Regions from separate parts of the Pseudoalteromonas sp. NFXS39 genome, predicted to be linked through region 1. Evidence: predicted binding sites of a transcription regulator. Region 1 holds the regulator's gene; each other region holds the start of a gene.

Region 1 (8,260 bases):
AGATGATCCTTTTGTCAGTGAAGCATGTGAAGATGTCCCGAACGACGTGAGCACAAAATCAGCCGTATTTTGGTTAGTCATCGGCATGATTTTATTACCTATTAGCTCGCATTTTTTAGTTGGGTCGGCGGTTGATATTGCAAAATATTTTGGTTTATCTGATCTCGTTATTGGCTTAACCATCATTGCCATTGGTACCAGCTTACCTGAGCTAGCAGCCTGTATTGCTGGGGTTTTAAAAAACGAAGACGATTTAGCACTGGGTAATATCGTTGGCTCAAATATCTTCAATTTACTCGCTGTATTACCACTTGCGGGCATTATCAACCCTTCAATTATTGACCCTTCTGCGGCAAACCGCGATGCACTTATTATGATTGCAGCAACCGTTGTATTGATGGCCATGTCATTGAACTTTAAAGGTGCTCGTCGTATCAATAGAGTAGAAGGTGGCTTCTTGTTAGTCGCATTTATTGCATATCAGGGCTATATTTTTAGCCAAATAGGATAATCAATGACACAACAAAGCTTTATCGCGCAAGGTAAGCGCGTACTCGAAATTGAAGCACAAGCCTTACAAGAAATTGAGCAATATATAAATCAAGATTTCGATAAGGCTTGTCAATTAATGTTCCAGTGTAAAGGCCGTATCATTGTTATCGGTATGGGCAAGTCAGGCCACGTTGGTAATAAAATTGCGGCGACCCTTGCAAGTACTGGTACACCCGCATTTTTTGTTCACCCTGGTGAAGCAAGCCACGGTGATTTAGGCATGATCACTCATGATGATGTAGTGATGTGTATTTCTAACTCTGGTGAGACCAGCGAAGTACTAAGCATAATTCCTGTTATTAAGCGCATTGGCGCAAAGATGATTTCACTAACAGGCAATCCAGATTCAACCATGGCAAAGCTATCTGATGTCCATGTTTGCATTAAAGTAAGTAAAGAAGCATGCCCGTTAGGCCTAGCACCAACTGCTAGTACAACAGCAACATTAGTTATGGGCGATGCAATAGCCGTTGCGTTACTTGAAACGCGTGGTTTTACAGCTGACGATTTTGCACTTTCGCATCCTGGTGGCAGTCTAGGTAAACGTTTATTACTAACATTAGATGATGTTATGCACGCAGGCGATGCCACCCCAATCGTTAACGAAACGCAAAGCATTAAAGATGCGTTAATTGAAATGTCAGCCAAGGGCCTTGGTATGACTGCGGTAATAGGTGCAGACAAAAAGTTAGCCGGATTATTCACCGATGGTGATTTACGCCGTATTTTAGAGCAGCGCATTGATATCCATAGTACTGCTATTAGTCAAGTGATGACTCGTTCATGTACTACTGCGCGCCCTGACATGCTTGCAGCTGAGGCATTGAACATTATGGAACGTAAACGTATCAATGGTTTAATTGTGGTAGATCATAGTAATACGCCTATTGGTGCCCTTAATATGCAAGACCTATTAAAAGCAGGAGTTCTTTAAGCAATGACATTCGCCGAGCTTTACCAGCCTCTTAGCCCTGATGTGAGTCAGCGCGCACAAAAAGTAAAATTGCTAATCTGCGATATTGATGGTGTTTTTTCTGATGGCCGAATTTATTTAGGCAATGATGGCGAAGAACTTAAAGCATTCAATACAAAAGATGGCTTTGGTATTAAAGCGCTCATAAATAGTGGTTTTGAAGTGGCAGTCATTACTGGCCGCCATTCACAAATAGTTCAGCAGCGAATGACTAGCCTAACAGTTCAGCACATTTATCAGGGACAAGAAGATAAGCTAATTGCTTATCAAGAGTTAAAGGATAAACTGGGGCTAACTGATGAGCAAATTGCCTATATTGGTGATGATGGTCCAGACTTACCAGTAATGGAAAAAGTAGGGTTTGCTGTTGCTGTTAACGACGCACACCCACTAATTAAAAAGCTGGCTCATTACACCACATTATTACCAGGTGGCTTTGGAGCCGTGCGTGAATTAACTGATTTACTGATGTTAGAAAACGGTAAGCCGTTAACTAGCGATGGAACCAGCGCATGAATATAGCCCGTATTTTACTGAGTGTTGTTTTTGTTTGTTGCATGGTGTGGTTGTGGTATCCGTACTTTAATCAATCAGCAGACACAATAACTAGTGAAGACGAGATCATTGCAACGCCTGATTACACTGCGGTGGCGTTAAAGCAAACTGCTTATGACGAGCAAGGAAAAATCAGTCATAAAGTAGCTGCGGCTAAAATGGAGTTGTATCAACAATTAGGGTTTACCTTTTTTGAGCAACCTGTATTTACTATTTATGGCGACCAGCAGGTTTGGCAAGTAAAAGCCAAAGAAGCCACTTTATACGAAAATGATCAGCTGATTTTTGAAGGGGATGTAGTTGCTAAAAACTTAACCCATAACGGTATGATCGAAGATATAAAAGCAGAAAACATTAATGTCGACATTAATAAAATGACCATGTTTTCAAAGCAACCTGTAACACTAACAGGACCGAATTTAAAGATTACCGGTAAAGGCTTAAAAGCCGATTTAAAAACCGAAATTGTTGAGTTAACTAACCATACACGAACCATATACTATGACCAATAAACTGAAGAAATTACTCCTGATCCCAAGCTTATTGATTGCGTTTTCCGGCACCGCTGCCGAGCAAACTGGCGCACAAATTAGCATTAGCTCAGATCGCCAAGTTGGTAAACTAAAAGATGGCGTTGGCATATTTGAAGGTAACGTAGAGATCGTGCATGGTAATCGTCGTATTACAGCAGAACGTCTTGAAGCACACGGCGGTGATACCGAAGGTACAGTAGAGCTAATTATTGCAACAGGCAAACCAGCTTACTTCGAAGAAAAACAAACGGATGGTTCCGTAATGAGCGCCAGTGCTGAAGAAGTTCGTTATGATGTTGCGAAACGCTTCTTAACCTTAAACGGTGAAGCTGAAGTTACCCAAGCTGGTCAAAAAGTAACAGCGAAAAGCATTACCTATGATATGGCTCAGCAGCTTATCAGTGCTGAAAAAGACGAAAACTCATCAGATCGTGTACACACTATTTTAGTACCTGTTGAAAATAAAAAAGACAATAAAGGCCAACCATGAGCACATTAAAAGCAGAGCTTTTAGCTAAGAGCTACAAAGGCCGCCAAGTGGTTAAAAATGTCGGTCTGGAAGTTGAAGCAGGCAGTATTGTTGGCTTGCTTGGCCCAAATGGTGCTGGTAAAACCACGACTTTTTACATGATTGTAGGCCTAGTTCCGAGCGACAAAGGTAAAATTAGCATCGATGATAACGATATTACCCTTTTGCCAATGCACAGCCGTGCGAGGTTGGGTATTGGTTATCTACCGCAAGAATCTTCGATTTTTCGAAAGTTAACAGTTTACCAAAACTTGATGGCTATTTTAGAGACTCGTAAAGATCTAAATAAAACCACGCGGGAAGAAACTCTAAATAGCTTATTAGATGAATTTAGCATCCAACACATCCGTGATAGTCAAGGTATGGCGCTATCTGGTGGTGAACGTCGCCGCGTTGAAATTGCTCGCGCATTAGCCGCTAATCCTAAATTTATCCTTTTAGATGAGCCTTTTGCTGGTGTTGATCCAATTTCAGTGTTAGATATAAAGAAAATTATTGAGCACCTAAAAAATCGTGGTATTGGTGTACTAATTACTGACCATAATGTTCGAGAAACCCTTGATGTTTGTGAAAAAGCCTACATTGTTTCTCATGGGGAGCTAATTGCATCAGGCACACCTGAGCACGTATTAGCTGACCAAACTGTACGCGATGTTTATCTAGGCGAGCAATTTAGGCTGTAACCATTACGCCACCGACTAGAGCATCTGCTAGACTTATAACAATGACAATAAATCGATAATAACTTAACTGTCTTTGCACAGTTATCGATAACTTAAAAAAAGGATTGTTAGGGATACATGAGGCAATCATTACAGCTGCGCATGGGCCAGCAACTTACAATGACTCCACAACTGCAACAAGCTATTCGTTTGTTGCAGCTCAGTACATTGGATCTCCAACAAGAAATTCAAGAGGCGCTAGATAGTAACCCTTTACTTGAAGTGGAAGAAGCGGATTACAACGAAGAAAGCATCGGCAAAAATGAGCAAAAAGCTGAATCTGACGATGTGCAAGTCAGCGCTTCTGCAGACGAAGCACCTAGCGAATATGAACAAGAAAGCAGTGATGCTCTAAATAAAGACACTGTAAGTGACGATTTAGCCATGGATGTTACATGGGATGAGTACATGAGTGCCGCTCCATCAACATCATCAGGGCCAATGCCAGAAGATGAATCTATTTATCAAGGTGCATCGACCGAAACCCTTCACGAATACCTTATGTGGCAATTACAGCTAACTCCCTTTAGTCCGACTGATGAAGCGATTGCTGTGGCAATTGTTGAGGCTATCGATGACTCTGGTATTTTAACGGTAAGCTGTGAAGATATCGTCGAGAGCTTTAATCAAAATAGTGATGAAGAAGAAATCGAACTTGATGAAGTCGAAGCGGTCCTAAAGAGAATTCAATTGTTTGATCCTGTCGGTATTGGCGCGCGTAGTTTACAGGAATGCCTGTGTATTCAACTTCGCCAATTCGATGCAAACACGCCATATTTAGCTGAAACTAAAATGGTTTTATCTGAGCATATCGAATTATTAGCGAGTCGCGACTATCGAACTTTGATGAAAAAGACTAAGCTTAAAGAAAATGAGCTTAAAGAAGTAATGACGCTAATTCACAGCTTAAACCCTAAGCCTGCGGATAGCATAGTACGCGAAGAGTCTGAGTACGTCATACCTGATGTATCAGTGAAAAAAGTAAAAGGTCGCTGGGTGGTTGAGTTAAACCCAGATAGTATGCCAAAGATTAGAGTGAACAGCCAATATGCGGCTATGTCTCGCTCTGTTAAATCAAGTAGCGACAGCCAATTTATTCGCTCTCACTTACAAGAAGCAAAGTGGTTTATTAAGAGCTTAGAAAGCCGTAACGATACACTATTAAAAGTGACCAACTGTATCGTTCAACAACAACAAGCTTTCTTTGAGCATGGCCCAGAAGCAATGAAGCCGATGGTGCTAAATGATGTTGCTGAAATGGTCGAAATGCATGAATCGACGATTTCACGAGTAACAACGCAAAAATATATGCATACCCCTAGGGGTATTTTTGAGTTGAAATATTTCTTCTCAAGCCATGTCAGCACTGAAAATGGTGGTGAGTGTTCTTCAACAGCAATACGCGCTTTAATCAAGAAGTTAGTCGCTGCAGAAAACTCGGCTAAACCATTGAGTGATAGCAAAATTGCAGATATATTGGCTGAGCAAGGAATTAAAGTAGCTAGACGTACAATTGCAAAATATCGTGAGTCTCTAGCAATACCTCCGTCTAATCAGCGTAAGAGTTTGATTTAGACGTTTTACATAGAAGGAAAAATGCTTATGCAACTAAATTTAACTGGTCGTCATGTAGAAATCACTGATTCATTAAGAGACTATGTAAACACCAAGTTTGCGAAACTAGAAAGGCATTTTGACCATATTAATAATGTTCATGTCATTCTAGATGTAGAAAAATTAAGCCAAAAAGCAGAAGCAACTTTACATGTAAACGGAGGCGAATTGTTCGCTTCTACAGAACATCAAGATATGTACGCAGCCATTGACTCGTTGATCGATAAGCTTGATCGCCAAGTCATTAAACACAAAGAGAAATTAGCTCGACATTAAATTATGAAACTAAGTTCACTTACTAATCAGGACTGCAGCAAAGCTGCGGTCCTTTTTAATAGCAAAAAAAGAATTCTTGAATATATCAGCGAACTGGCTCACCAGCAGCTTCCTCATTTATCTCAACAAGATATCCTAAATGCTTTACTCAACCGAGAGAAGCTAGGTAGCACCGGTATTGGCCGAGGTATTGCTATTCCACATGGCCGAATGAGTGGCGCCGATGAACCTCAGGCGTTTGTCATAGTGAGTGAATCCCCAATCAATTTTGATGCAATTGATAATCGCCCTGTTGACATTTTCGTAGCACTCATCGTACCAGATGGTGACTCTCAGCTTCATCTAAAGACCTTATCAACAATTGCTGATAGACTTAAAGATAAAGAGTTTTGTAAACAGCTGCGTAGCGCTACTACCGATCAGCAACTGTTTCAGGTTATATCAGCAGAGGCATAAATGGAATTAATCATTATCAGCGGTCGCTCAGGCTCAGGTAAATCGGTCGCTTTACGAGTACTTGAAGACTTAGGTTATTATTGCGTTGATAATATTCCAGTCAATTTACTGCCTTCGCTCGTGCGTAGCGTATCAGATAACTACGATAAAATAGCGGTCAGTATTGATGTGCGTAACCTTCCAAAAGAGCAGCAAGAATTTAATGATATTCTTGAGTACCTTCCTGGTTTCGCAAATCCAACACTTTTTTACTTAGACAGTGATGACCAAACCCTGATAAAACGCTTTTCAGAGACTCGTCGTTTACACCCATTATCCATTGATTCTTTGCCACTTGATCTGGCTATTAAACAAGAAAAAGTCTTACTCGATGTGTTGATCACTCGTGCTGATTTTATGATTGATACCACAGATCTCAGTGTTCATCAGTTAGCAGAATCAATTCGCGAAAAGATTTTGGGTAAAAAGGATAAAAAACTGATTATCACTTTTATGTCTTTCGGGTTTAAACACGGTATTCCAAAAGAAGCTGATTACGTATTTGATGCACGTTTTTTACCTAACCCACACTGGGAACCTGATTTGAAGCCGCTAACGGGTCTAGATCAACCAGTAAAAGATTACTTAGCTAGCCACAGCATAGTGCAAAAGTTCACATGGCAAATTCAAACATTTGTGCAAACATGGCTACCACATTTAGAGCGTAACAACCGAAGTTACCTTACCATTGCCATTGGTTGTACTGGTGGCCAACATCGCTCTGTTTACTTAGCGCAAACAATTGGTGAGAGTTTTGCTAAAAGCCATGACAATGTAAAAATTCGCCACCGTGAACAAGACATTTAATTAGGCACTATTATAATGCGCGCTGAAGATACCTTTTTAATTCAAAACAAACTCGGCTTACATGCTCGCGCAGCCACTGTTTTAGCCCAATTAGCACTACAATTTGATGCTAAAATTACGCTTTATCAAGACGATAAAGAAGCTGAAGGTGACAGCGTATTGGCGTTAATGCTACTTGAAAGCAGTCAAGGTAAAGAAGTTAGAGTCGTTTGTGAAGGCCCTGATGCTGATGCAGCATTAACTGCAATCGGTGAATTAATCGCACAGCGCTTTCACGAGCAAGAATAGCATTTGCTAAGCCTTCAAGATTTACGGTAAACTTAATTAGGATATTTGAAATTCCCTTTAAATATCCTACTTTTATATCGCTCGCTTTTCTAAGTTGCAAAACTCTTAATAAATTTATCACAGTGCGACGATATCTCTGCAAATACACCACAAAGCAACTATGCTGTATTTGCTCAGCCTATATAAACTTTTTTCAGTTGTAAGGACGCCAATGCCAGAAGCCTTTGAACAAGATTACCCACTACAACAACTCAAACAAGTGACCAAGTCACTCAATAGTGGTCAATTTGTTCAAGTGCGCGGTATGTTAGCCAAAACGGCGCCTTGTGATACAGCCCTTTTACTTGAGTCTTCTCCCCATAAAATTCGTCGTATGCTTTGGCAGCTGGTTGATCCAGATGTGCGTGGTGATGTTCTAGAAGAACTGTCTGAAGATGTACGTCTTGGTATTATTGCGCAGATGGAACCTGAGCACATTGCTGCCGCCACCGAGGACATGGACGACGATGACTTAGGTGAGGTTTTACGTAGCCTTCCTGATACCGTATATCAAGACGTAGTTAGTGCAATGGACTCGCAAGATAGAGAAAGGGCTACTCAGGCACTTTCTTATCAAGAGCGCTCTGCCGGTGCCTTGATGAACAGCGATACGGTAACAATTCGCCCAGATGTTACTTTAGATGTAGTGCTACGCTATTTACGCCTACGAGGTGAGCTACCAGAAGGTACTGATGACTTATACGTTGTTGATAAGCATAACTGCTTCCTAGGAGCACTTTCGTTAACTACACTGCTGACAAGCCCATCTGATAAAATTGTTCGCGATTTAATGGATGAAGATTGTGAGTCTATACTTATTTCAATGGATGAAAGTGATGTAGCACAACTTTTCGAACGTCATAACTGGATTTCAGCC
Region 2 (8,260 bases), on a different contig from region 1:
GCTTGGTTTAAATCAATCGCACTGGCACTGGCTGCATATACTTCAATACCCATTTGTGCGTTTGGCACAGCGTCAACTAACTCGGATAGTTGCATTGGTTTTCTCAATTCATCGAACAGCATGGCCTTTTCTTGCACAGACAATTGCATTGTCTCAACTTGTGTGAAGATTTTTTGTCTTTCTGTTTCATCAATGTGGCCATCAGCATAGGCGGCTGCAATCATAGCGCGCATTAATAATAGTTGCCCATCACTATGATTATCGTCGATTGCATCACTAAATGACTGCTCAGGCAGTGTGGCTGGAGTAAAATCAAAACCACGCGAGCTCGTTTGATGCACAGGAGCCGCTTTTTGTTCTGAATATTGTTTATAGGCTTTCCAGGCAAGCCCACCTACAGCAGCTAGCGCACCATATTTAACGGCTTTTTTACTGTTCTTTTTACTTTTTCCGCCCATTAAACTAGTTAGCCCGCCGCCAGCAACACCCCCTAAAAAACCACTCAGCGCACCTGATTTATTTAAATTACCCACTAACTTTTGTAAGTCTTTCATTGTTCTCTCCTTGCAGATATGTGCCCAGATTAGGCGATTTGAAATTAAAAGGAAACGAGATAAATGTTACAAAACACATCAGGTAACAATTATCTGTTTTAGGTGCTAACTTTCAGCTTGCTTAAAATACACTCAATACTATAAGTTAGGATTTCTGTTTGCTTATTAATAAGGAAAAACTCATGGCAGATAATTACACTCCACCCGAAGCAAGTCTTGAAATGGTATCTGAAAATAACTCAGGGCAGGGAAAGGTAGACAATTTACCCGAGGGTATTAAAGGCTTTAGTTGGGGCGCTTTTTTGCTAAGTTGGATTTGGGCAATTGGCAACAGCACATGGATTGGTTTATTAGCCTTAGTGCCTTATGTTGGTTTTATTGTGTCGATTTATTTGGGCTTTAAAGGCCGAGAAATGGCTTGGCAGAATAAACGTTGGGATAGTGTTGAGCATTTTCAACGAGTTCAAAAACAATGGTCATTTTGGGGCGTATTGATCATTGGTGGCATATTTTTATTGGGTATTCTATCGGCAATATTAATACCTGCCATTCAGGCTAATGCCTAAATTATAAACAAAGCGAATCGGTATAAGAGTCAGTATTTACTGGCTTTTTTTATATCTGAAATTCAAACAACAGATTTAATTCCACATATGGTGATTATGTTTTTCATTCTTTATTTTATGATAATCGTAAAATAAAGTTTGACAATCATAAACCAGCTGCGTACTTTTTAGACTATGAAAATACGAATCAACCTAGATATAGAATTGGCAAAGAACAAAATGCAGCTGAAGGAGCTATCGCAGCGCATAGGTATTTCTATGACCAATTTATCATTACTTAAAAACGGAAAAGTGAAAGCGATCCGCTTTAGTACGCTAGAGGCTATTTGTGAAGAGCTCAATTGCCAACCGGGCGATATTTTGGTGTACGAACGTGGTAGCGAATAACTTAACAACGCAACAGGATTTTGGAGGGCATATGTTCAACCGTGACTATTTAATACCAGGCATTGCAGCGGGGTTACTTGCTGTCATATTTCCCTTGTACTGGATTTCAGTTTTTGGTGAAACACTTGATGGCTTAGGAGAAGCACTTAAGCTCGACCTACAAAGTTTAAGCTTTTCAGACCTTATTTTTGTATTCATAGGTGCACTTGAGATATATGTGTACTTGAGCTTACGCAAGGCTCTTAAAGATATGTTTGATGTAGAAGGCGTTCGCATCTTGTTATGTGTATTAGCGGTGCTGGTATTGGCTTTTCATGCTACCGTTCTTTGTGATGTTTACCTTGCTGTTGTCGGCGATAAAGCATCGAACGACGTGATTGATAGTATTTTGGTTATTGCCATGGTGGTATCGGCTGGGAGTTTAGGCTTGTATGCGTTAGTTGGTTTAATCACAGCGGCTTTATTACTGACAAAGCGCCATGGTATTTCATCACTACTTACGGTGTTTTCTATTCTACTGCTACTAATATGTATCCTACAGTTAACGGTGATTTTTGCTTATTTGAATTTATTTTTATTCCCTGCAGCTTTATTAATTTTAATGGTTTTCTTTATCAAAAAACCTGAACAGATCGAAGTAGTTTAGTTCGGTTTGCACAGCAAGGAGTAGGGTATGAACTGGTTTAAAACGATTTTGTTAACGCTATTTTTGTCATCTGCTTGGGCTGCGACCTGTTTGTATGGTGGTGTCAGTGGTTGGTTTTTAAAGCCAATTGCTGAGACTGGTAACACTGAGCAATTTATTGCCAACAGCCAGGCGTTGATTTCTGAAAACCAAGCGAACATAGCTTATGTTTTGATTGAAAGTGGCGAAGTGATTTTTCAAGATTACTCGAAAAGCAAAGATGAAATAACTGCAAATACGTTGTTCCCTGTGGCATCACTTAGCAAGTTTATTACTGCTTATGGCGTGATGATTTTGGCAGAGCAGCAGAAAGTTGACCTAGCTAAAGCTATACATGAACAACTAACAGCTTGGCAATTACCTGATTCAGAGTTTGATAATCAAAAGGTCAGCCTTACTCATCTGTTATCTCATACTGCTGGGCTTAGTGATGGTTTGGGGTTTGCTGATATTCCTCTAAGTGAAACGGTACCAAGTTTACTTGAGTCGCTTGATAACCCGCTTTCATCAACGGGTGTGCGAGAAATTAAAGCCACGAAACCACCGGGCGATTTTCAATACTCTGGTGGCGGCTATCTGATGCTAGAGCTACTGGTAGAAGAAAAGACGAATCAACGCTTTGCAACTTGGATGAATGATAATGTCTTTAAGCCAGTCAACATGACTGATGCCAGTTATGATGTACTCACTGAGTTAGACAACATAGCACCTGCGTACGATAAAAGTGGGCAAGCTTCCCAGCACTTTCAATACGCATCGGCAGCGGCCACAGGTTTACTGGCAAGTAGCCATGACTTAATCGCTTTAGTGCAAGCATTAACATCACCTCAAACAGGGCAGTTAAGCCCGCAAATGATCACCACCATGCGAGAGCCATTAGGATTTAGCTTAGGAGCACCAATCTGGGGGCTTGGTACCATGCTTTACGCACCAACAGCGTCGGGAGATTTTGTGTTTGGCCACGATGGTGCAAATGAGCCGGCAATAAATAGCACGCTTCGCATTAACCCCGATAACAATGATGCAATCATCGTACTTAGCAGCGGCGGTGAACATATTGCATCAAAACTTGGTTATGAATGGACGCTTTGGCAAACGGGTTCCCCTGACTTTTTAGCCTTTGATATTACCCTGCAAAGCGCTTTTGTACCTTGCTTAATAGGCCTTGGTATCATCTTGATAGGTATGATTATTGTGCGTTTCAAAAAAGCGAAATAAGTAATTGATGTTAAGTTTAAATTATTTTTCTGCTTTACCCGGGAATTAGTAGCATTGTCATTGTTCATTAACGTGAACAGCTATAGTATTTGCTTTAAATTGATTTATCAGGATAGGGCGCATGTTACGATTTTTTTCTATAGACCAAGGTGTAATTACAGAAACCGAACCAGCTGCTGATACACCTCTTGTCACTTCTATTAAAAATGCCCACTGGATTGATACCATAAATCCAACAGAAGAAGAACGACAAGCACTGGCAGGCACCCTCAATATTACCTTACCCGGTGCTGATGATGTTGAAGAAATCGAGGCGTCTTCCCGGTGTTTTATCGACCATGAAGGCTTGCATGTGCATGCGCTTTTTATGTCACCAAATGAAGGGCGCTTTAATACGGTGACAGTGGCTTGTTTGTTACAAGACAACTGTTTGCTGACAATCCGTGATGATGAATTAGCCGATTTTCGTTTATTACGACTTCGTGCTCGAAAAGGGCAAGTGGCGTGTGATAATCCCAAGCAACTTTTAGTAACTTTGTTTGACCAAAAAGTCGAAAACCACGCAGATATGCTTGAAGACATGCACCATCAATTAGAAAAACTCAGTGCTTATGTACTTGAAGAAGACGACTCAGATTTAGAAGAAGCCGTTAGCCGAATTTCTCGTCTTGAAGATAACAACGGCAAGGTGCGCTTATGTTTGATGGATACGCGTCGGAATATCTCGTTTTTACTGCGCTACTTAGGAGCACCAACAGAAGACCGCGAATCACTGCGTGAAATTGTGCTCGATATTGATACCCTTATGTCTCACTGTACCTTCTTGTTTGATAAAGTGAACTTCTTAATGGACTCGACTCAGGGTTTTATAAACATCGAACAAAACCAAATTATCAAAACCTTTTCAATTGCTTCTGTGGTGTTTCTACCGCCGACCGTCGTCGCAAGTATCTATGGGATGAATTTTAACAGCATGCCTGAGTTGCAATGGGCATGGGGTTACCCGTTTGCGATTGGCATTATGTTGCTGTCTGGCTTTGCACCATATTTGTTCTTTAAACATAAAGGTTGGTTGTAGCAAAGCAAAAAAAGCCCAGCAAATGCTGGGCAAGGGGTCTTCGGATAGACCTAGGGGGTTTAGCCTTTCAATTCGCCGGTAGACGATTCAATGTGCGCACGAACAAACCATTGGAATTGTTCTAAATCGGCCAGTTGGCCGGTGATCATATCTTCAGAAACTGGGTCTAGCTCACCAAGCTTTTCGATAGCTGCACGGTGGTCTTTATTGACGCCGTTGTACACTTTATCAAGTGAAGATAGATGGTCAGTCACTAAACCTTTACCAATTGAATAGTCTTCCCATGTACGGCGATCTACAATTGATTGTGGTGTGCCAACAGGTACGCCACCCATAGTTGCAATACGCTCTGCAATCGTATCAGTCATCTCTTGGACTGCGCTTACTTGCGGGTCGAGCATTTCGTGTACACCAATAAAATTAGGTCCAACAACATTCCAGTGAATGTGTTTTAAAGTGAGGTGTAAATCGATTAAAGCGACCATACGCTGGTCTAAAATAGCAATTGTGTCAGCTGCAGCTTGGTCTTTAACACCCGGTGCTGTAAATTCTGCGACTTTTGATGATGAATTACTCATTACTCCTCCGAGATTATCTATTAATTTCCTTTCGCTTTTAGTTTTAAAAGCACGTTTAGTTAGATAGAAGCAAACGTTATGCCTAAAAGAGATTTGTGGTTAAGTTGTTGAATTTATTTGGTTAGATTTTTTTTGTGTTTTGTTGCAGTAGCTATGGCTAAGGTGGAGTATGAAAACTCTGCACACCGAATGTAAAAAATTCAGTGTGCAGATATAAGTTTAAATTTAACGGCTTAAGAGAGTAGTGCTGCTGCTAAGCGAACAAAGTCAGATGAGGTTAGAATTCCCACTAAGTTGTTATCTTTATCAACTACAGGCATGCAGCCGTGGCGATTTTCGACAAAGAACTTAGCGACGTCATGCAACGGTTGCTCTGGCGAGATACTGGTAAAATCGGTAGCCATGATATCAACTACTTTGGTTTGTTTTTCTTTGCGTTCAAGGGCGCTGGCGCTGTAATTAGCCATGATATTCATTACCTGAGCAATCATGATTTTTTGCGTTAACATGCCAACTAAACCACCGTGCTCATTGATCACTGGGATATGACGGACATTCTTCTCTTTCATTAGGTTATGAGCATCATGCAGGGTATTTTGTGCACTAATAGCAAACGGGTCTGGCGTCATCAAATCACTAACTAGGTGTGTCATTGCTAAATCCTTTCAATTAATCAAGTTGTTGTAAGTCTAGTCCTTATCTAGTTAATTGCACTTTAGTGAGATCAAAGTTTTAGTGATTAACGGTGCAAGTACCAGCATTACTTTGCTGGCAATAGTGAAAGTCTAAATAATAGTGAGACTTAGCGGGTCGCTCACCTTTAGTTAGGTACTGATACATCAATTCAGCAGACAGGCGGCCCATTTCAAATGGGTTTTGACCAATGTTAGCCGATGATAATCCTTGCTTTAATATGTCTAATTGCATTTGCTCTGTATCGGCAGAAACGATCACTACCTCTTGATTAGCAATGCGCTGTTTATGTTTAGCAATTACGTTTGCATAGTTAGGGTTAAATTGGGCAAAACCTGCTACAGCTAAAAATAGTGGTGGGTTTTCGAGGTTAAGAAGTTTGTCGAGCTGGCCGAGGGATACCTCTCGCTTGCCTAAGCTATACAAAGGGCAGCGATCAAACTCACTCCAGCCATTTTCACCGCTTAAACGTTTATCTTTTTGCCCTGATAATGCATAGCGCACACCTTCAATACGCTTGTTTAAATTAGGTGTCGTTGAATGCCCTGACTGAATACACACTTGGTTGGTTGTTTTGTTAGTAAATTTTTTTAATTCGTTGCCTAACGCAACACCATAATCAAAATTATTAGTACCTACATAGGCTAAACGATATTGCTGATCTTCTTCGAGCAGATCAGAGTCAAAAGTAATTACAGGAATGTTGTTATCTTTAAGCTGTTTAAGAGCTCTTGCAACAAGATAATTAGAGTCTGTGGTTGCGATTAATAAACCACTAATATTGTTTCTACGAATGAGGTCGGTGATCACTAACACTTGGGTGCGAATATCTTGAAAGTCTTTAGGGCCGTCGTAAATACATTCAAAATCGAGATGTTGTTTTGCAAATTGCTCACAACCACGAAAGGCTTGCTGATAAAAGCTATCGTTCTTGGTTTTACCCACAACAGCCACCACATATTTGGCCTGAATTGGCAGAGCAAAAAGCCAAAAACAGGCGCACAAAAACACCCAGTTTAATTTAAAATTTAATAATACTTTTAAAGACATAGCACTACATATTGCAATTTTATTATAAGCTCGAACTAATTATAGTGGCCTAGCTTGAATTTACCAGAGAGCTTTTGTATGAACTAACAAGCTTTAACATATAATTAAAAAGCCTTTATAAGGAAGTACTTATTTTTGCTATCTTTTATGATTCAAATGGAGTGGCTATGATTATTTATAAATACTGGCAGCAATTAACAAAACTTTGGCAAAAAGCGGCTTTTTTATGGGGGGCTTTTTTTATTTTATTTAATGTATATTGCTTTTTTTGGCGCCATTTAACTGCAGGAGGCCAATATCAGTTTATGGACTCACAGGTTTTTTGGTTCAAAGAGTGGGGGGCTTTATGTGCTTTAAATATTGCATTGGTGGCTTTTGTTGATTTAAAAGGCAGAGTCCGTAATAACTTATTTGTTTTTATTATCGCGTGCACAGTTGCTATTTGTTCATTGGTGATCTTACGTATTTTTATTGATTACTCTTTTTATGGTTATGCAATTGCAGCGTCATTTATCCAGCTTTTACCAAAGTACTTAATAGCGTGTTGCTTAGTTTTGGCGTTGTGGCGATTATGCAGCATGTCGTTTTTGCCACAAGCGAAGCAAGATAAGCCAGAGAAAGGTCCACCTAAGTATATTGAAATAAACCACAAAGGGGTTGTTAAGAGACTTTCTCCAGAATCAATATTATTTATTAAAGCTGCAGGCAACTATGTCGAAATACAAACATTATCTGAATGCTTTTTAAAAAGAGATACCATCAAAAACAGCCAAGCTCACTTGCCTTGCTATGAATTCAAGCAAGTGCATCGCAGCTACCTTGTAAACTTAGCCCACATTGAAGATTTTAATCTTCATAAAGCAAATGCAACTTTACAGATGAAACTAGGGTTTTGCATTCCTGTTAGCAAAACTTTTAAGCCTGCTCTAGCAAATGTATTAAGTGAGTCGAGTGCATTCGTCACAGAATGATGGCTTTCGTCACAATCTTATTTAAAACAAAAGCTTAATCTTTACTATTAAGTCATGAATATAGTTTTTAAGGATAAAGTTCATGACAAAAAAGACACAGAAAACACATAAGATTTTGCACTGGCTAAGTGCGATATTAATTCTGAGCGTACTTGTGTTGGGTTACTACATGACCTGGGTGACTGATTACAGCTTGTATCATTGGCATAAATCAATCGCGGTGCTCATTGCTATCATCTGGTTATTAAGGATAGTTTATAGGCTCTATCAGCCGTTTCAATCTGCCATACAATCGAGCTTAACTAAGTGGCTTCATTTTTATCATTGGGGCTTGCTAATCTTGCTAGCTGTAATGTTACTGTCAGGTGCTTTTTATAGTGGTTTTGGCGGTTTTGGTATTGCTGTTTTTTCGTGGCAATTAATTGCTAGTAATTACAATGAAACGGGTCAGGCCGTTGCGTTTAATGCTTGGTTAAGCGA
Region 3 (8,260 bases), on a different contig from region 1:
AAGCTTATCAAAAAAGATTGACCACAGAAGATAGTAGTTATCTGTTTAGCATTGTGCCATTTTACAACGAGCATCAGCAATTTCTTGGCACTATGGCGATTGGTCGTGATATTACCGAGCAGCATAATGCGCTTAATGCATTACAAAGCTCTGAAGCTAAATTACGCAGTGCTATGGAATATGCTGCTAATGGAGTGCTGTTGGTTTCGCTTGAAGATCAGGTGCTGCAAGCAAATAAAGCAGCACGTAGAATCTTTGCAATTGAAAACGCTAATGACCTCAAATTAATAGACTTATTTGCAGAGCCATCTTATCAGACGCTAAAGGATACCTTGACAGAGTTACTGCATGAGAAGAAAAAAGTTTATCACTTTAGTCTTGAGCAGCAAGAGCAACAACGGTGGTTACAAATTAGCGTGTCATTAGTTTGGAATGCTGAGCAAACACCGGATTACTATGTTGTTCATGTACAGGATGTGACGGATTTAGTGCAAGCAAAAGATGATGCTGAGCGAGCAACATTAGCTAAAAGCCGTTTTATAGCTAACCTAAGCCATGAAATACGCACACCACTTAATGCTGTACTAGGCTTAATTGATGTGATTGCACTGCAAGGGTTAACACAGCCGCAGCGTAACCATGCCGAGCAAGCAAAATCTGCAGCCAATAGCTTGCTTACCTTATTAAATCGTATGCTAGATTTTGCCCGCGCGGAAAGCTCGCAAGTGCAAATTAATAAAGCCCCTTTTAGTGTGCCTGATTTAATCGATTACTGTCAGGGGATCACAGCTCCCTTATGTGCGAATAAAAATATCGAGTTTAAAGTCAAATGTGACCAAAGTATTAGTGATAACTTGGTTGGTGATCAAATTTGCTTGCAGCAAGTATTAGCTAACCTACTCACTAACGCAGTAAAATTCACCGAGCAAGGTACAGTGACATTAAACTTAATGCTGGTGGAGGAATCTGCTGAGCAGCAACTTATTTGTTTTACAGTCAAAGACACCGGTATTGGTATTAGTAAGGCCGATCAAAGCCGCTTATTTGATGCATTTACCCAAGGCGATGAATCATTAACGCGCTCTCATCAGGGGGTTGGTTTAGGTTTAGCGATTGTTAAATACGAAGTTGCATTGATGGGAGGCGAAATTAAGCTTGAAAGTGAAAAAGGCAAAGGCAGTGAATTTTGCTTTTGCTTGCAGCTCGATAAAGCCGTAGAGCCTGTGAAAAAAGAGCTGGTTTCATTGCCTTCTAGTACTGATCTATCTGGACTTTTAGTACTTGCTGTGGATGATAATCCACTAAATTTAAGCATTATTAAAAGCATTTTAGAGCAAATTGATGTCACTGTTGTGTGTGCACACAGTGGTGAAAAAGGCATTGAGCTGGCAAAAAGCCTCAGACCTGATCTCATTTTTATGGATATTCAGATGCCAGAAATGGATGGTTGTCAGGCAACGCGTATTATTCGTCAGTCTTTCACTAAAGAGCAAATGCCTATTTATGCACTCACTGCACACAGTGAAAGCGAAGATATTGAGCATTCTATTTCGGCCGGTATGAATAAGCATCTCACTAAACCTATTGTTGCCAGTAAATTATTTTTAGCAATGAGTGAGTTGGATAGGCCAAAAGAAGTCTTTTTTGATCAAGCTTTTATAATGTCTCAGTTTGCAAATAATACTAAGTTAGTATTAACTATGTTGTCGAAGTTTGCGACTATGGCAGCTGAGCAGCTATTACAAATCTCTACATTAAAAACTACCAATGAGTTGGTTCGTGTAGTTCATAATGTTAAAGGATCAGCTGGCAATCTTGGTTTTAAGCGATTGTCAGCGTGCGCACAACAATGTGAAGCTAGGCTTAAAGCAGATGGCGAATTGCCCGAGCAATTAAATGATGAATTGCAATGGCAAATAAAACAGGTCATTGCATTTATCATTGAACAAGGATCTACTGATGTTGAAAAGAGCCAAGGTACTGATTGTTGATGACGATCCGTTAAATCGCTTGGTATTAGAGAAAACATTACAGCAAGACTATGATGTTTTTTGTGTAGAGAGTGGCGAAAAAGCACTGACGTTTTTAAAAACGCAGACTGTTGATTTATTGATCTTGGATATTGTGATGCCAGGCATTGACGGTTATGAAGTGCTAACTAAGTTAAAAGAAAACGCTGCCACCAGTATGTTGCCTGTTATATTCATTTCTGCAAATACCAGCCATGATGACGAAGCTAAGGGCCTTGAATTAGGCGCGATGGATTACATCACGAAACCATTTAGTGCTGCTATCGTTCGTGCCCGTGTACGCAATCAGCTGCTGATCAAACAAAAAAATGACTTACTCGAAATGCTCGCCTCAATTGATGGCTTAACTGAGATCCCAAATAGACGTTATTTGGATGAAAACTTAGCGCGAGAGTGGCGCCGGTGTCGTCGAGATCAAACTCCATTATCAGTGTTATTAATGGATGTCGATCATTTTAAACGTTACAACGATTGCTATGGCCATCGTGCAGGTGATGACTGCTTAAAAAAAATTGCTCATGCCTTAGTTGGGGCGTGTGAGCGAGGCAGTGACTTTGTTGCTCGTTATGGTGGTGAAGAGTTTGCTGCGGTACTTCCAAATACCTTTGCCAATGAGGCTATCTCGTTTGCAAATAAACTACGAAATGCAGTGAATGAGTTAAACATTCTACACAAAGCGTCGCTAAATGCCGACCATGTCACAATTAGTATTGGTATTGCGACCACAGAAAATGGTCAGGTTTATGCAGAACAAACCTTGCTAGAAGAGGCTGATTTAGGTCTTTATCAGGCTAAAGATGCCGGGCGAGATCAAATTGTATCGAGAATGATCGCTGTAACTGAATCAGAGTAGGCAAAGCCTACTCTTAACTTTAGCTTGCTAATTAGCCGTTACTTAGCGATTTATAAATTGTATCACCCACACCAATTAACTTATCATTTTTAAATACGAGTGGCGTACACTCGTCTTTAGTCATCTTGCCATCAGAATGAATGCTATGTGTTACATAGAATAATACCTGATAAACATCATCACCTTGCTTTAACAACTCGGTAAAGTTAGGTGTATTCAGTTTGTTTAATACGGTTTGGTAGCTTGTATCTAATGCGAGATTAGAAATCACTTCACGGTTACTTTTATGCTGTTTTTCCCAGCTAGAAGAACTACCAGCCCAATGAGTGTCGGCTTCACCGTCAGAAACAGCGATGACACAGCCAGTTAAAAATGGTGCAGTTAGAGCGGCAATTAGAAGTGCTTTTTTCATGTTTTTTATCCCTAAGAAATTGTTTTATAGTTAAACCTTGATAGCAAACTGCTTGCCAAAAATTTTATTTCTAATAAAATCATTGGGTTAATGTTATTTTGCGCAATGGGGCTAAGTAAAAAATCACTAACTACTTAGCTCTATTGACTAATATATTGCCTTTTAGACCAACCTGTTACGCATCTCGCCCTGATTAAATGCCTGAATATTTAAAGCTATTTCGTTAACTAAGCGAACAATAGACTCTTGGCTTGCCCATGCGATGTGAGGCGTGAGCAATAGGTTTGACCCTTTGTAGAGTGCTAGCGGGTTTGATTGCTCTGCGGGTTCTTTGCTGAGTACATCAACACCAGCTCCAGCAATGATATTATTAGCCAATGCATCTGCTAAATCAGCTTCATTGATGATACCACCACGGGCGGTATTAATAATGATGGCTGACGGTTTCATCATTCTTAACTCTTCCGCGGCTATTTGGTTGCGAGTTTCATCAGTTAGCGGGCAGTGAACACTAATAATATCCGCTGTTTTTAGGGCGTCATTAAAACTGACGCGACCTTCACGAGGTGCTTGGCCTTTACGCTCACTGATGATGACTTTGGCACCAAAGACTCGTGCTACGTCGGCAACGGCTTTACCCAGTGACCCATAACCAACAATTGCCAATGTTTTGCTGGCAATTTCATTAAAGCTGTAATCTAGGCGACAAAACATCGGGCTTTTTTGCCATAAGCCTTGCTGACAATCATTAATGTATCTGTGAGTATTACCCAATAAATTAGTGATTAGAGTAAAGGTATGTTGCACCACACTTGGTGTTGAATAGCCCGCTACATTTGTCACTGCAATGTTATGCTTCTTAGCCGCCTCTAAGTCAATGTTGTTAGTACCTGTGGCTGCAACGCAAATGAGTTTTAAATTAGTCAGCTTAGCCATGGCGTGCTGATCAATCACCACTTTATTACTGATAACTACATCTGCATCTTGGCTGCGCTCAACAACTTGTTCTTGGTTGGTTAAGTCATAACAGGTTAATTTACCTAATTGCGCTAAGGCATCTAACGAAGTGTTGGCTAATGTCGCTGCATCAAGGACAGTAATATTCATGTGCTTTCCTTTTTTAATTTATTGCTTGACCTTGGGGTGTACTCCAAGGTTTATAGTGAGCATAATAAATAAACGCTTCACAATGGAGACGGTGATGAAAATAGGTGAGTTTGCCCGTCAGTTGGGTGTCTCAACAGATACGCTAAGGTACTACGAAAAGCATGGTTTGTTAACGCCAAGTTCGCGTTCAGACGTAGGATATCGTTTTTACTCTGAGGATGATTATAAGCAAATGGCTTTTATTCTCAGAGCAAAGAATGTTGGCTTTAGTTTGGCTGAGATTAAAGAGCTACTTCAGATTAAATTTCATAAAGATCAGCACTCTTGCCATGAAGTTAAAGAGATGACGTTACAAAAACGTGATCTCGTTGCACAAAGAATTGCAGAGCTTACTCGCTTTTATGACTCACTTTCATTATTGGCAGATAAATGTTGTGGCGGTGAAGAACCTGCTGAAAACTGTTCGATACTAACGACGCTGGAGGATATCGATGGACTTACTCATTAATTTTTGGCACCTGTTTTTACTCTCAGCACCTTGGTTAATGCTAGGCTTATTCATCGCAGGTCTTTTAAATGTGTATTTGCCTGCCAACTTTCTTAATCGCCATTTAGGCAAAGAAGGCTTATGGACCACAGTGAAAGCGGCCTTTATTGGTGCCCCAATGCCACTGTGTTCATGTGGCGTAATCCCTGCGGCAATTGGTTTAAGAAGAGCGGGGGCGTCAAAAAGTGCCACCACAGCATTTTTGGTATCAACTCCTGAAACTGGGGTCGATTCGGTCTCCGTATCTTATGTGTTATTAGGTCCATTTATGGCGGTGATTCGCCCTATTGCAGCCGTATGCAGTGCGATTGTGGCAGGTGTTTTAGTAGGTAAAGACAGTGAACTTCATCAACAGCAAAGCACAATACCAAATAAAGAAAGCACTAAAACAGACTCTTGTTGTAGCAGTAAACAACCAGAGCCTATGACCGCATCAAGCTGTTGCAGCAAAGAGGCACCTGTTAAGCCCGCGCAAAGTTGTTGTAATAAGCAAACGCTTAAAGAACCTGAGCCTGTTAAAAAAACAAGTTGTTGTAGTAGCAAGGAACTGCAACCAACACAGGGTCAGCAACACAGTTGCTCAACAGAAAAAGAAGCACCTTCGCAGAAAAGCTGTTGTAGCAGTGAGCACTCAACTAAAACCGTTGAAAGTCGTTTTAGCAAACTGAAACGCGCGGTGAGTTTTAGTTGTAACAAGCTGCTTGAAGACACCATGATCTGGTTAATGATCGGTTTATTCTTTGCTGCTCTAGTACAAACTTATGTACCAGAATCTTATTTAAGCCAGTGGGGTAATGGCATCCTTGCGATGCTGGTGGTCATTTTAATCAGTATTCCTATGTACATCTGTGCGACTGCATCGACACCTATTGCGGCAGGCTTATTACTCAGTGGTGTGTCCCCCGGTGCGGTGCTCGTGTTTATGTTAGCTGGGCCAGCAACTAATATTGCAACGCTTGGTGTGGTTGGAAAAGAGCTTGGCAAGCGAGCAGTATTTGCCTACCTATTAGGGGTAATTGGAACGGCGCTAGCATTTGGCTTTTTAACCGATTATTTAGTGGCGCAGTATGGTTTTGTGGTTGCGCCTATGATGGGCGAAGAGCATGAAGTTTTACCTCATTGGTTAAGTCTTGCAGCGGGTATTGTATTGGCGATTTTAATGCTTAGATTGGTCCTCAAAATGGTATTTAAAAAGTCGTCTCAAACTGGTAAGAGCATTACTTAATTATTTGTTATAAAAATATTTTTTTTACATTGATTGGGATTTAAGTTGGTTAACTATCGCGTCTCGGTTCGCATTTAAAATTGTCTGAGTTATAATCCGCCAATTATTTTTAACGGCACGCATCGCGTGCCGTTTTTTAACTTAAGTAGTTTTTAATGAGTGAAAGTGTGGATAAATACGCCGACATAAGACCTTACAATGATGATGAAGTAGCTGATTCAGTAGCGCGTTTGATTGCTGATAATGCCTTTGTAGATGTAATCGCTAAGTATAACCTACCGCGCTTTTTATCGAACTTCCCATTTCTTACTCGTCCATTGGTACGCAGCCAACTGCGTAAAAAATGGGGTAACACCTCATCGGTTGAGCAAGTTCAGCATGAAGTGGCTGATTATTTAAATAAATTAATTACCCGTACGACTTCAGAAGTGACGTTTTCTGGCATAGATAAACTAGATCCAAAACAAGCCTACTTATTTATCTCTAATCACCGCGATATCGTGCTTGATCCTGCGCTGGTGAATTGGGGCTTGTTTAAGCACAATATGCCGACAGTGCGCATCGCAATTGGTGATAATTTACTGCAAATCCCTTATATCACTGAGTTAATGCGTTTAAATAAGAGCTTTATTGTGAAGCGTTCAGCGAAAGCACCCAAAGAGATGCTAAAAGCGCTGTCGCAGCTGTCTGCTTATATCTATGACTCACTCGCTGAAGGCCACTCAATTTGGATAGCGCAAAAAGAAGGCCGAGCAAAAGACGGTTTTGATCAAACAGATCCAGCCTTACTTAAAATGTTGCAGTTACAAGGTCGTAAGCAGAAGAAAGAATTTGCTGAGTACGTACGCGAACTAAAAATTGTACCTGTGTCTATCTCTTATCAATACGAGCCATGTGCGATTGCTAAAGCGAAAGAGCTTTATCATAAACAGCAACATGGTCAGTATGTTAAACAGCAGGGTGAAGACATTGCCAGTATTGTTGAAGGCTTTAGTACAGCCAAAGGACATGTACATTTAGCGTTTGGCGAGCCAATTGAGTCGGGCTGTGAATCGCCTGAGGAGCTTGCAAAAACGATTGATCAGCAAATAGTTGATTCGTTTTTCTTACACCCAGGTAACTATATAGCGGGTGGTTGCACGCAAGCTATAATTGATGAAGAAGATGCCGCTGCCTTTAATGAGCGCATGGCGAAAGTGCCAGAAGAGTTAAAACCTCTTGTATTAGCGATGTATGCAAAACCATTTCATCGTAAAGCAGAACTTGCTACAAGCGAGTCTGAGTAAGCGATACAGTTAGTTTAAGAGGCCACTTTTTAAAGTGGCTTTTTTTATGGTTAATTTTCAGGCTATACTTTTAATATTCTTTATTAACCGGCATTTGTGATGCAACAAATTGAAATATTTGAAATTCCAAGTCCTTGCAAAGGGATATGCCAAGTTAATAACCGAGGCTATTGTAAAGGCTGCTATCGCAGTCGGGATGAGCGTTTTTATTGGAATAAGTTTACTAACGCGGAAAAGCGTAAAGTGATTAGCTTATGCCAACAGCGTTACAAACGTTACCTTCAGAAAAAACAGCAAGCACAACAGCAGCAAACAAACCCTGAGCAAGGTGGTTTTGATTTTTAAAATTCAGTGAGGTGGTATTTTGATTTTAGAAAGTGCACCGTACCGTTTTCATCAAGCTTTTTGAGCACCCTGGTCAGTTGTGGAATTATTGCTTTATGGCGTTTGTGAACAAAGTGATAGCTCTGCATTGGCATTAACACTTGTTTATGAAAGGCTGTTTGATTAAAGTTTGGGTGCTTAGTTGACAGTAAAAAGTCTAGCAATATTGTCCCTTCAACACGTTTTTGTGTTAGTAAATTAAGCTGAGCAGTGACATTTCTGACTTTGATAACATCACCATTAAATGGGTGACGTTCGATATAACTCTGTGCAGCTGGGTAGCTTGATTGAATTGCTAAAGACTTGAGCTCTTCGTATTGACATTGCTGGCAATTTTTCAGCAGCACTAAATTAAAATCAAAAAGCGGATAATCGACTTTCAATAAATTAGGATAATTATCCTTAACATCAGCAAT
Region 4 (8,260 bases), on a different contig from region 1:
CTTTAAAGCTTAAGCGATCTTTCATTTTGCCACTTGGATCTAACTGCCACATTGTGTATTTAGCATCAAAGTAGTTTGTTGCACCGTCGTAGTAGCCAGATTGGATCATCACGTTTAAGTATGGGTTTTGTGCCATTGCTAAACGTAAGTTTTCACCTGTGTTGTTGCCTGAGCGGTCCCAAGGGTGAACATTACCAAATAGGTTATATTTGATATCTGTTTTGTAGTTAAGCTCTTCACGAAGATAATAGTTAATTGCAGGCGTGAATGAGTGTAACCAAGAAGTCAGTTCTGCCCAGTAATCAGGAGACTCACCTGCATCACGTTTGTCGATACCTAGGTAACGAGAATCTAAACGACCCACTGTTTGGCCGCGCTCACGTAATAACTCTTTCCAAAAGAAATTAGTTGGAATATCAAGGTTGTTTTGCTCAACAAACTTCTCAGATAAGCCTGCGTATTTTGCTGCTTGCTTAATGATTGCTCGCTTTTCATCTGCAGGTAAAAAACCACCTTTAGCAATTGCTGGTAAAAACTTATTAACGGTGAACTGTTCAACTTCAGGTAGTAACTCGTCTAAGTCTTTTGCTTGTAAGTCTGCGCTGAGGGCTTTGTGGTACCAAGCTGTCGCTGCAAAGTAAGGTAGGCGATTAGCTGCTTCTACCGGGCCTTCTCGTTTAATACCAATTTCAGTTGGTGATACTAAAATAACGCCGTTGATATACATCCATTGGCGATTTTGTAATTCGTGAGCAAGACCAGATACACGCGTTGTACCATAGCTCTCACCAATTAAGAACTTAGGCGAACGCCAGCGCTCGTTGCGAGAAACAAAAGTATTTAACCACTCTGCTAAGTATTTGATGTCAGCGTTAACACCAAAGAACATTTTTTGTTGGTCTGATTTACTCGGAAGCTCACCTTTTTCGTTTTCAAGAACACGTGAGTAACCCGTGTTAACTGGGTTGATATAAACAATATCAGCCACGTCTAAAATTGAGTAAGGGTTATCTTTTACGCCATAAGGTTGAACTGGATAGCCTTCGTCATCAATTTTTAATACACGTGGTCCAGTATAGGCAAGGTGCATCCATACTGAGGCAGAGCCTGGGCCACCATTGAAAGAAAAGACCAAAGGACGTTTTGTTCTATCGTCTACTTTATCGCGGGTATAATAAGTATATTGCAGCGTTGCAACGGCATCGCCTTGCTCATTCCAAACCGGTTGTGTGCCTGTGGTTGCGGTATATGAAAAGCGCTCACCATTAATGCGAGCTTGATGCTCTGTCACTACTTTGCTGTCAACGTCAATACGACGTCCGTTATCAGCAAAGCTTGGAGTACTGAAGGTCAGTGTTAGTGCTGTCACTGACAAGCCAATAAAACTAACTAGTTTCATGTTGATTCCTTATTATTCGAATTGCAGCTATTAAAAAGTAAAGCAAACTCGATGACAAACTAATGAGACTAGTGACCAATATTAGCTGTTAAACAGAAAAATAACCGGAAATGCTGAACGATTACAAAAAAGTGCATTTTTTTAGCAAAGATATTTTGCTTAATTATTTAGCTAGATTAAAAAATGACGTATATTTAGCGTGTTTATAATCTGTGTACACGTGCTTAGAAAAGAGAAGTTGCAATGCAAAGAGTATTAGTCGTCGAAGACAGTAAAGTAGTACAGCAAGTGTTACGTCATCTCGCTGCTCACTATTTAGATGTAGCTGTTGACTTTGCGTGGTCTTTAAAAGAGGGCGTCTCTTTAATATCAGAGCACGATTACACCTTAGCCTTAGTCGATTTAACGCTACCTGATGCGATGAATGGCGAAGTAGCTAAATACACCTTATCAAAAAATATTCCAACCGTGGTCCTGACATCAAAGATTGATGAATATATTCGCCAGCAAATGTTAGAGCTTGGTGTAGTAGATTACGTGGTTAAAGATAACCGTGATTCATATCATTATGCGATAAAGCTTGTTGCGCAACTACTTAGAAATGATGGGAGTAAAGCGCTAGTAGCCGATGACTCAGTATTGAGCCGCACTTTAATGAAGCAAATGCTCGAAAAGCAATTGTTTGATGTACGCGATGCCCAAGATGGTGAGCAAGCATTGCAAATGTTAAAAGACGACCCTGAGATTAAGTTGTTACTTACAGACTATGCAATGCCAACAATGGATGGTTTTGAGTTAGTGAAAGCGGTGCGTAATTTCCGTGGCCGTGATGACTTAGCAATTATCGGGTTATCCGGTGCGGGTAAGCATGGCTTGTCGGCGCGTTTTATTAAATACGGAGCAAACGACTTTTTAACTAAGCCGTTTATGAATGAAGAATTTCATTGCCGTGTTATGCAAACCATGGAGCAGCTTGCTTTAATAGCCGATATAAAAGAAAGCGCCTACCGCGACCATTTAACTGGCTTGCATAATCGTCGCTATTTTTATCAATACGCAGAAAAATTACTTAAAAATGTTGAGCAAGAAAACGTACTGGCCTTGCTTGATATCGACTTCTTTAAAAATGTGAATGACCAGTTTGGTCATGAAGCAGGTGATCAGGCTCTAAAACAAGTGTCTTCATTTTTAAAGACTAAATTTGATGACTTCACTATCGCTAGAATTGGCGGCGAAGAATTTGCAGTGGTTCTGCACAATATGAATTTAGCTAACGCAGAATCTAAACTCAATATTTTCAGAGAGCAGTTAGCGAGTCATGCTTTTTCAATTAACGGTGAGCCTTATTCATTAACGATGAGCATCGGTATGACCCTATTCCAAAAAGTATCACTTACAGCTGCGATGCGCATTGCTGACAAAGCCTTATATCAAGCCAAACAGCAAGATCGGAACTGCTTAGTTCAGTTATAGTTGTGCTTACTGCACCAGCGCTGGCTAATTGTTAAAAAAACGCACCATTAGGGTGCATTTTTTTTGTGCAAAAACTAGTTTTTATTAATAAATAATTGAAATTAAAGAATAAAAAATAATGGCACAAAGGTTGGATTGTATAAACCAACAGGATAACAATAAGCGTCCGAAGGGGGCCACTATGAAAATGATTAGTGCAATAATAAAGCCATTCAAACTTGATGATGTACGTGAAGCATTGGCTGATTTAGGCATTGAGGGGATGACAGTTGTTGATGTAAAAGGCTTTGGTCGTCAACGCGGTCATACTGAACTATATCGTGGAGCTGAATACCAAGTCGATTTTATTCCAAAAATCAAACTTGAAATTGCAACTCGTAGCGAAAATTGTCAACGCGTAGTTGAAACCATCACAAAAATTGCTTCAACAGGCAAAATTGGTGACGGCAAAATTTTTGTTTACGACTTAGACCAAATCGTTCGTATTCGTACGGGCGAACTAGATGAAGAAGCAATTTAAGGGGGAATTATGGAAAACACTATCGTAGAGTTGAAGTTCTCACTCGACACTTTTTACTTTTTAATGTCGGGTGTTTTAGTAATGTGGATGGCGGCTGGTTTCGCTATGCTGGAAGCAGGTTTAGTGCGTGCAAAAAATACAACAGAAATCCTAACTAAAAACGTTGCACTATTTTCTATTGCCTGCACTATGTTTTTATTAGTGGGTTACAACATCATGTATGTTGATAATGCAGAAGGCGGTTTCATTCCTTCATTTGGCGCATTAATTGGCACTCAAGCTGCTGATGCGGACCACTCTTTAGAGTCTGATTTCTTCTTCCAAGTTGTGTTCGTAGCAACGGCTATGTCAATCGTATCTGGCGCGGTGGCTGAGCGTATGAAGTTATGGGCATTCTTAGTTTTTACTGTTGTTTTAACTGGTTTTATCTACCCAATCGAAGGTTACTGGACTTGGGGCGCAGGCTTCTTATCTGAAATGGGCTTTGTTGATTTCGCTGGTTCTGCAATCGTTCATGGTGCAGGTGCTGCGGCAGCGCTAGCTGGTGTACTTTTCCTAGGTGCTCGTAAAGGTAAATACGGTAAAAACGGTGAAATCTATCCAATTCCAGGTTCTAACTTACCGTTAGCAACACTTGGCACATTAATCCTTTGGATGGGGTGGTTTGGTTTTAACGGTGGTTCACAACTACTTGTTTCTGACGCTGAAAATGCAACAGCAGTAGGTAAAATCTTCTTAAACACTAATGCAGCAGCAGCGTGTGGCGCTATTGCAGCACTATTCGTGTGTAAAGTGTTATGGGGTAAAGCTGATTTAACTATGGTTCTAAATGGTGCATTAGCAGGTCTTGTAACAATTACTGCTGAGCCAGCATCACCAACTCCATTACTTGCTTGTTTACTTGGTCTATTAGGTGGCTCACTGGTTGTGTTTAGTATTGTTGCGCTTGATAAAGCAAAAATTGATGATCCAGTGGGTGCTATCTCTGTACATGGTGTGTGTGGTTCATTAGGTATCATGCTAGTACCACTTTCAAACTCAGATGCAACCTTTGTTAATCAATTAATTGGCTTAGTATGTATCTTAGGGTTTGTGTTCATCGCATCATCAATCGTGTGGGCAATTCTGAAAAATACCATGGGTATCCGTGTTACCGAAGAAGAAGAGTTGAACGGTATGGATCAACATGACTGTGGTATTGATGCTTACCCTGAGTTTGTATCAGTTCGCAGTAACTAATCTAAGTGCGTGCAGTAGCACGTACCTAACAATATCATTGTGTGTTCAAATCAAAGCTCTACTTAGGTAGGGCTTTTTTGCATTTAAATAACTTTTTTCTAATAAGCGAAATAGTTATTTTTGAACTATGCTTTAAATTCCAAACTAATAAGGAAAAACTATGGATAACAAACTCTTACTTATAATCATTTCACTATTTTTACCGCCTGTGGCAGTATTTTTAAAAGCAGGTGCAGGCAAAGACTTAGTGATTAACATTATTTTATGCTTCATCTTTTTTATACCAGCAGTGATCCACTCGCTATGGCTGTGTACACGCTAAACGAGTTTAAGTGACTGTTAATTTTACAGGTGTTAACATTGCGCTGTTCAAGGTGTATTCCTGTAAAATTAACTGACCAATAGCGAACTCAATGGCTGATAAAAAAACTCCTGCAAAAAAATCGTCTAGCAAACCTAAGGCGACATCAAAGAAAAATACCACTAAGCGCTCACGCGCATCCAAAGGCCCAGCTAAAGCCAGTGTAACAAGAAAACTTTGGTCAATCTTTTGGAAGCTTTCGCTCGCATTGATTATTGCTATGGTGCTGTATCTAATTTATTTAGATGCCAAAATTACCCGTCAGTTTGAAGGCAATAAATGGCAGTTACCAGCACAAGTTTATGCCCGTGCAATGAGCTTTTATCCTGGGCAATACTTGTCTCAGCAAGAGGTTATTTGGGAATTGAACCGCTTAAATTACTCATCTGTAAATAAGCTAAGCCGTACCGGTCAGTATGTTAAATCAGCCAATAGTATTAAAGTGTATCGCCGTGAGTTTGAGTTTTATGATGGCCTAGAAGATTCACAAGTAATTGAGCTGCGCTTTTCGGGGCAAAAGTTAGCAACAATCAAAGATAAGTTTGGTCGTCGTTTGAACAGCGCACGATTAGAGCCGGTACAAATTGCCCGAATTGGCAATGACTCAAAACAAGATCGTGAGTTTGTGCCGCTTGATAAATTTCCACCGATGCTAAAAGACACCTTGCTGGTGGTTGAGGACCGTAATTTTTATCAACACCACGGCGTATCTGTGTGGTCAATTATGCGCGCTCTATACAGTAATATTAAAGCTGGTAGAACAGTGCAAGGCGGTAGTACCTTAACTCAGCAATTAGCAAAGAATATTTATTTAACCCGTGAGCGATCGCTGGTGCGTAAGTTTAATGAAGCGCTTATCGCATTAATATTAGATTATCGCTACAGCAAAGATGAAATATTAGAAGCCTACCTCAATGAAGTGTATTTGGGTCAGTCTTACAATCAAGGTGTTCACGGTATGGGTCTTGCCGCTGAGTTTTATTTCTCAAAACCTGTGGACGAACTTGAATACGATCAAATTGCACTGCTTGTGGCTATGGTCAAAGGTCCCTCGTATTACAACCCGCGTCGTTATAGCGAACGTGCAATGGAGCGCCGTGATCTCGTACTTCGTTTAATGGTTGAAAATAAGCTTATTGATACTCGAGAATACCGCGCGGCGTTAAAGCGTCCTATTGATATTGCACCGATGAAAGACAGCCTGCAAAAGTCATATCCGGGTTACTTAGAGTTGGTTAATCGCGAATTAAAACGTTTGTTACCAGATCAGCAGGTGTTAGATGCTGGGGTACGTGTCTTCACCTATTTTGACTTACAAAAGCAAACAGCAATGGAAGAGTCTATTGAAGCAAGTTTACCTTACCTAGAAAGACGCCCTAAAACAGAAGAGCTTGAAGCGGCGATGATCTCTGTTAATGTTGCAAAGGGTGGGGTCTCAGCATTAGTTGCAGGTCGTGACGTACGTTATTTTGGTTTTAACCGAGTGCTAGATACTAAGCGTAACATTGGCTCATTAGTTAAGCCCGCAGTTTATTTAACAGCATTTGAAAGTGGCAAATTTAATGTTGCCACTTTAGTGGATGACTCGCCGCTACAAGTGACTAATGAGCAAGGTAAAGTATGGCAACCTGAGAACTTCGACAAGCAGTTCCGCGGATATATGCCATTATATAAAGCATTTAGTAATAGTATTAATATTCCTGCAGTTAATACTGGTCTTGATGTTGGTGTAGATAAAGTGGCCGATACCTTGAAGCGTTTAGGTGTAGAAGGGCGTATTGATCAATACCCATCATTGCTTTTAGGTGCACTTGAGCTTTCTAGTTTTGAAGTGGCACAGCTTTATACTACCCTTGCCGCAGATGGCCAGTACCGCGAATTAACGTCTATTTCAGCACTGACTGACTCAGTAGGTAAAGTACTTTATAAACATGAAGTGGCTTCGCAAAAACGCTTCGACGATGCATCAATTTACATGACCAAGTACGCAATGAAACGCGTGACAAAAGACGGTACCGCTAAACGTTTAAACGCCCACTTCCCATCAATCCAACTTGCAGGTAAAACAGGCACTAGTAATGATTTACGCGATAGCTGGTTTGCCGGTTTTGACCAAAACACAGTTACTGTTGCATGGATTGGTCGCGACGATAACAAGAGCACAGGTTTAACAGGCAGTGTTGGTGCACTAGAAGCCTATATTCGCTACCTTAAACCACTCAACCCTGAAGCCATAGCGGATACTCGTCCTGCTTCTATTCGTTGGGCATTCATTAATGAAGAAACCGGTTTACAAGCACCTCCTGGGTGCGGCAAAGTGGTGCAGCTTCCAATTCGAGCCAGCGAGTTTGAGCCGAGACCTAGTTGTCAGCGTTAAACTTGGTCCTTCAAGTATTTAGCTCAATGTATAATTGAGCTAAATTTGTATGTTGTAGATTGCAATGAATGTACTTTTTTCAGTGCTTCTGGCAAGCAAAATGACGTTTATAGAGCTTGAATTGCAGTACTTTATTGAATGATTTGTACAATAATTTGTTATTCTTGTATGCCTAAATCAGACATTAATGCCGCGAAAACTATTAACCTACCATTAGTATGGTTTTATTTTGAAGCCTTGTTCCTTCCTCATGCTTTCACTTGTATTTTATAAGGTTGCTTGATTCACTTTAAATAAATATCGACTAATTATTGCAGCACTATTTAGTTGTAAATATTAAAAAATAAAAGCCTCATAATGAGGCTTTTAGAATCGTTGCTTATCTTACTAATTTAATCGAAATTAAAAGTCGTAAGAAGCAGATAGTTGGACTCTACGAGGAGATTGATAACTTTCAGCTAAACCAAATGTTGCACTGTCATCACCAGCCGCTATTTCAGCAACTTCGTCATAACGAGTTGCTGTAGCTGCATCAAATATATTGAAAATATCTAATGCGAAGCGTACTTTTTGATCATTAAAGTGCAAGTTGTACGTAAAGTTAAGATCTAATCGCGCTGTCCAGGGAGTTGTTCCCATACTGCCGCGAGGATAGCGTTTATCACCTACATAATAAGTATCGCCATAATCATATAAGTCTGGGTTTGGTGTATAGCCCGCACCTAGTGCTGTCCAAGGACGACCAGAAGCAATATTTAGATTTGCGCCTACTAAGAAGTTTTCAGTAACTGCGTATGCACCGTAAACTTTAATATTGTGACGACGGTCTGCTGGTAAGTTACCGTTAGCACCATCCATAAGATAAGGGTAATCCCAGTCTTGTGTTAAACC

Evidence for each region. Region 1 encodes sigma-54, which starts transcription at its own class of promoters, with help from an activator protein. Its sites were predicted from a motif close to GTTGGCACGNNNNTNGNNT; they were not measured.
Region 2: a site for sigma-54 is predicted at 5,134-5,152, ahead of dps (DNA starvation/stationary phase protection protein Dps). Genes of this name have one in related genera too.
Region 3: a site for sigma-54 is predicted at 3,337-3,355, ahead of J3455_RS15640 (DUF3192 domain-containing protein). Genes of this name have one in related genera too.
Region 4: a site for sigma-54 is predicted at 2,990-3,008, ahead of J3455_RS03630 (P-II family nitrogen regulator). Genes of this name have one in related genera too.

The regions. Positions count from the first base shown of each region.
Region 1 is NZ_JAGDEC010000007.1:144,511-152,770, forward strand. It holds gene J3455_RS14385 (calcium/sodium antiporter) at 1-511, shown strand, start outside; gene J3455_RS14390 (KpsF/GutQ family sugar-phosphate isomerase) at 515-1,486, shown strand; gene kdsC (3-deoxy-manno-octulosonate-8-phosphatase KdsC) at 1,490-2,041, shown strand; gene lptC (LPS export ABC transporter periplasmic protein LptC) at 2,038-2,592, shown strand; gene lptA (lipopolysaccharide transport periplasmic protein LptA) at 2,582-3,103, shown strand; gene lptB (LPS export ABC transporter ATP-binding protein) at 3,100-3,825, shown strand; gene J3455_RS14415 (RNA polymerase factor sigma-54) at 3,943-5,439, shown strand; gene hpf (ribosome hibernation promoting factor) at 5,467-5,754, shown strand; gene ptsN (PTS IIA-like nitrogen regulatory protein PtsN) at 5,758-6,210, shown strand; gene rapZ (RNase adapter RapZ) at 6,211-7,056, shown strand; gene J3455_RS14435 (HPr family phosphocarrier protein) at 7,072-7,344, shown strand; gene mgtE (magnesium transporter) at 7,556-8,260, shown strand, end outside.
Region 2 is NZ_JAGDEC010000006.1:304,034-312,293, reverse strand. It holds gene J3455_RS13465 (tellurite resistance TerB family protein) at 1-554, opposite strand, end outside; gene J3455_RS13460 (hypothetical protein) at 737-1,120, shown strand; gene J3455_RS13455 (helix-turn-helix domain-containing protein) at 1,295-1,507, shown strand; gene J3455_RS13450 (hypothetical protein) at 1,539-2,153, shown strand; gene J3455_RS13445 (serine hydrolase domain-containing protein) at 2,181-3,410, shown strand; gene corA (magnesium/cobalt transporter CorA) at 3,532-4,488, shown strand; gene dps (DNA starvation/stationary phase protection protein Dps) at 4,548-5,066, opposite strand; gene J3455_RS13430 (CBS domain-containing protein) at 5,300-5,719, opposite strand; gene J3455_RS13425 (substrate-binding domain-containing protein) at 5,799-6,809, opposite strand; gene J3455_RS13420 (LytR/AlgR family response regulator transcription factor) at 6,977-7,780, shown strand; gene J3455_RS13415 (cytochrome b) at 7,863-8,260, shown strand, end outside.
Region 3 is NZ_JAGDEC010000008.1:147,304-155,563, reverse strand. It holds gene J3455_RS15650 (response regulator) at 1-1,991, shown strand, start outside; gene J3455_RS15645 (GGDEF domain-containing response regulator) at 1,960-2,883, shown strand; gene J3455_RS15640 (DUF3192 domain-containing protein) at 2,915-3,295, opposite strand; gene J3455_RS15635 (D-2-hydroxyacid dehydrogenase) at 3,458-4,402, opposite strand; gene zntR (Zn(2+)-responsive transcriptional regulator) at 4,497-4,910, shown strand; gene J3455_RS15625 (SO_0444 family Cu/Zn efflux transporter) at 4,894-6,174, shown strand; gene J3455_RS15620 (1-acyl-sn-glycerol-3-phosphate acyltransferase) at 6,330-7,460, shown strand; gene J3455_RS15615 (DUF1289 domain-containing protein) at 7,560-7,805, shown strand; gene J3455_RS15610 (transporter substrate-binding domain-containing protein) at 7,802-8,260, opposite strand, start outside.
Region 4 is NZ_JAGDEC010000002.1:16,943-25,202, forward strand. It holds gene J3455_RS03620 (S10 family peptidase) at 1-1,399, opposite strand, end outside; gene J3455_RS03625 (diguanylate cyclase domain-containing protein) at 1,643-2,872, shown strand; gene J3455_RS03630 (P-II family nitrogen regulator) at 3,054-3,392, shown strand; gene J3455_RS03635 (ammonium transporter AmtB) at 3,402-4,631, shown strand; gene J3455_RS03640 (YqaE/Pmp3 family membrane protein) at 4,792-4,953, shown strand; gene mrcB (penicillin-binding protein 1B) at 5,045-7,369, shown strand; gene J3455_RS03650 (TonB-dependent receptor) at 7,772-8,260, opposite strand, start outside.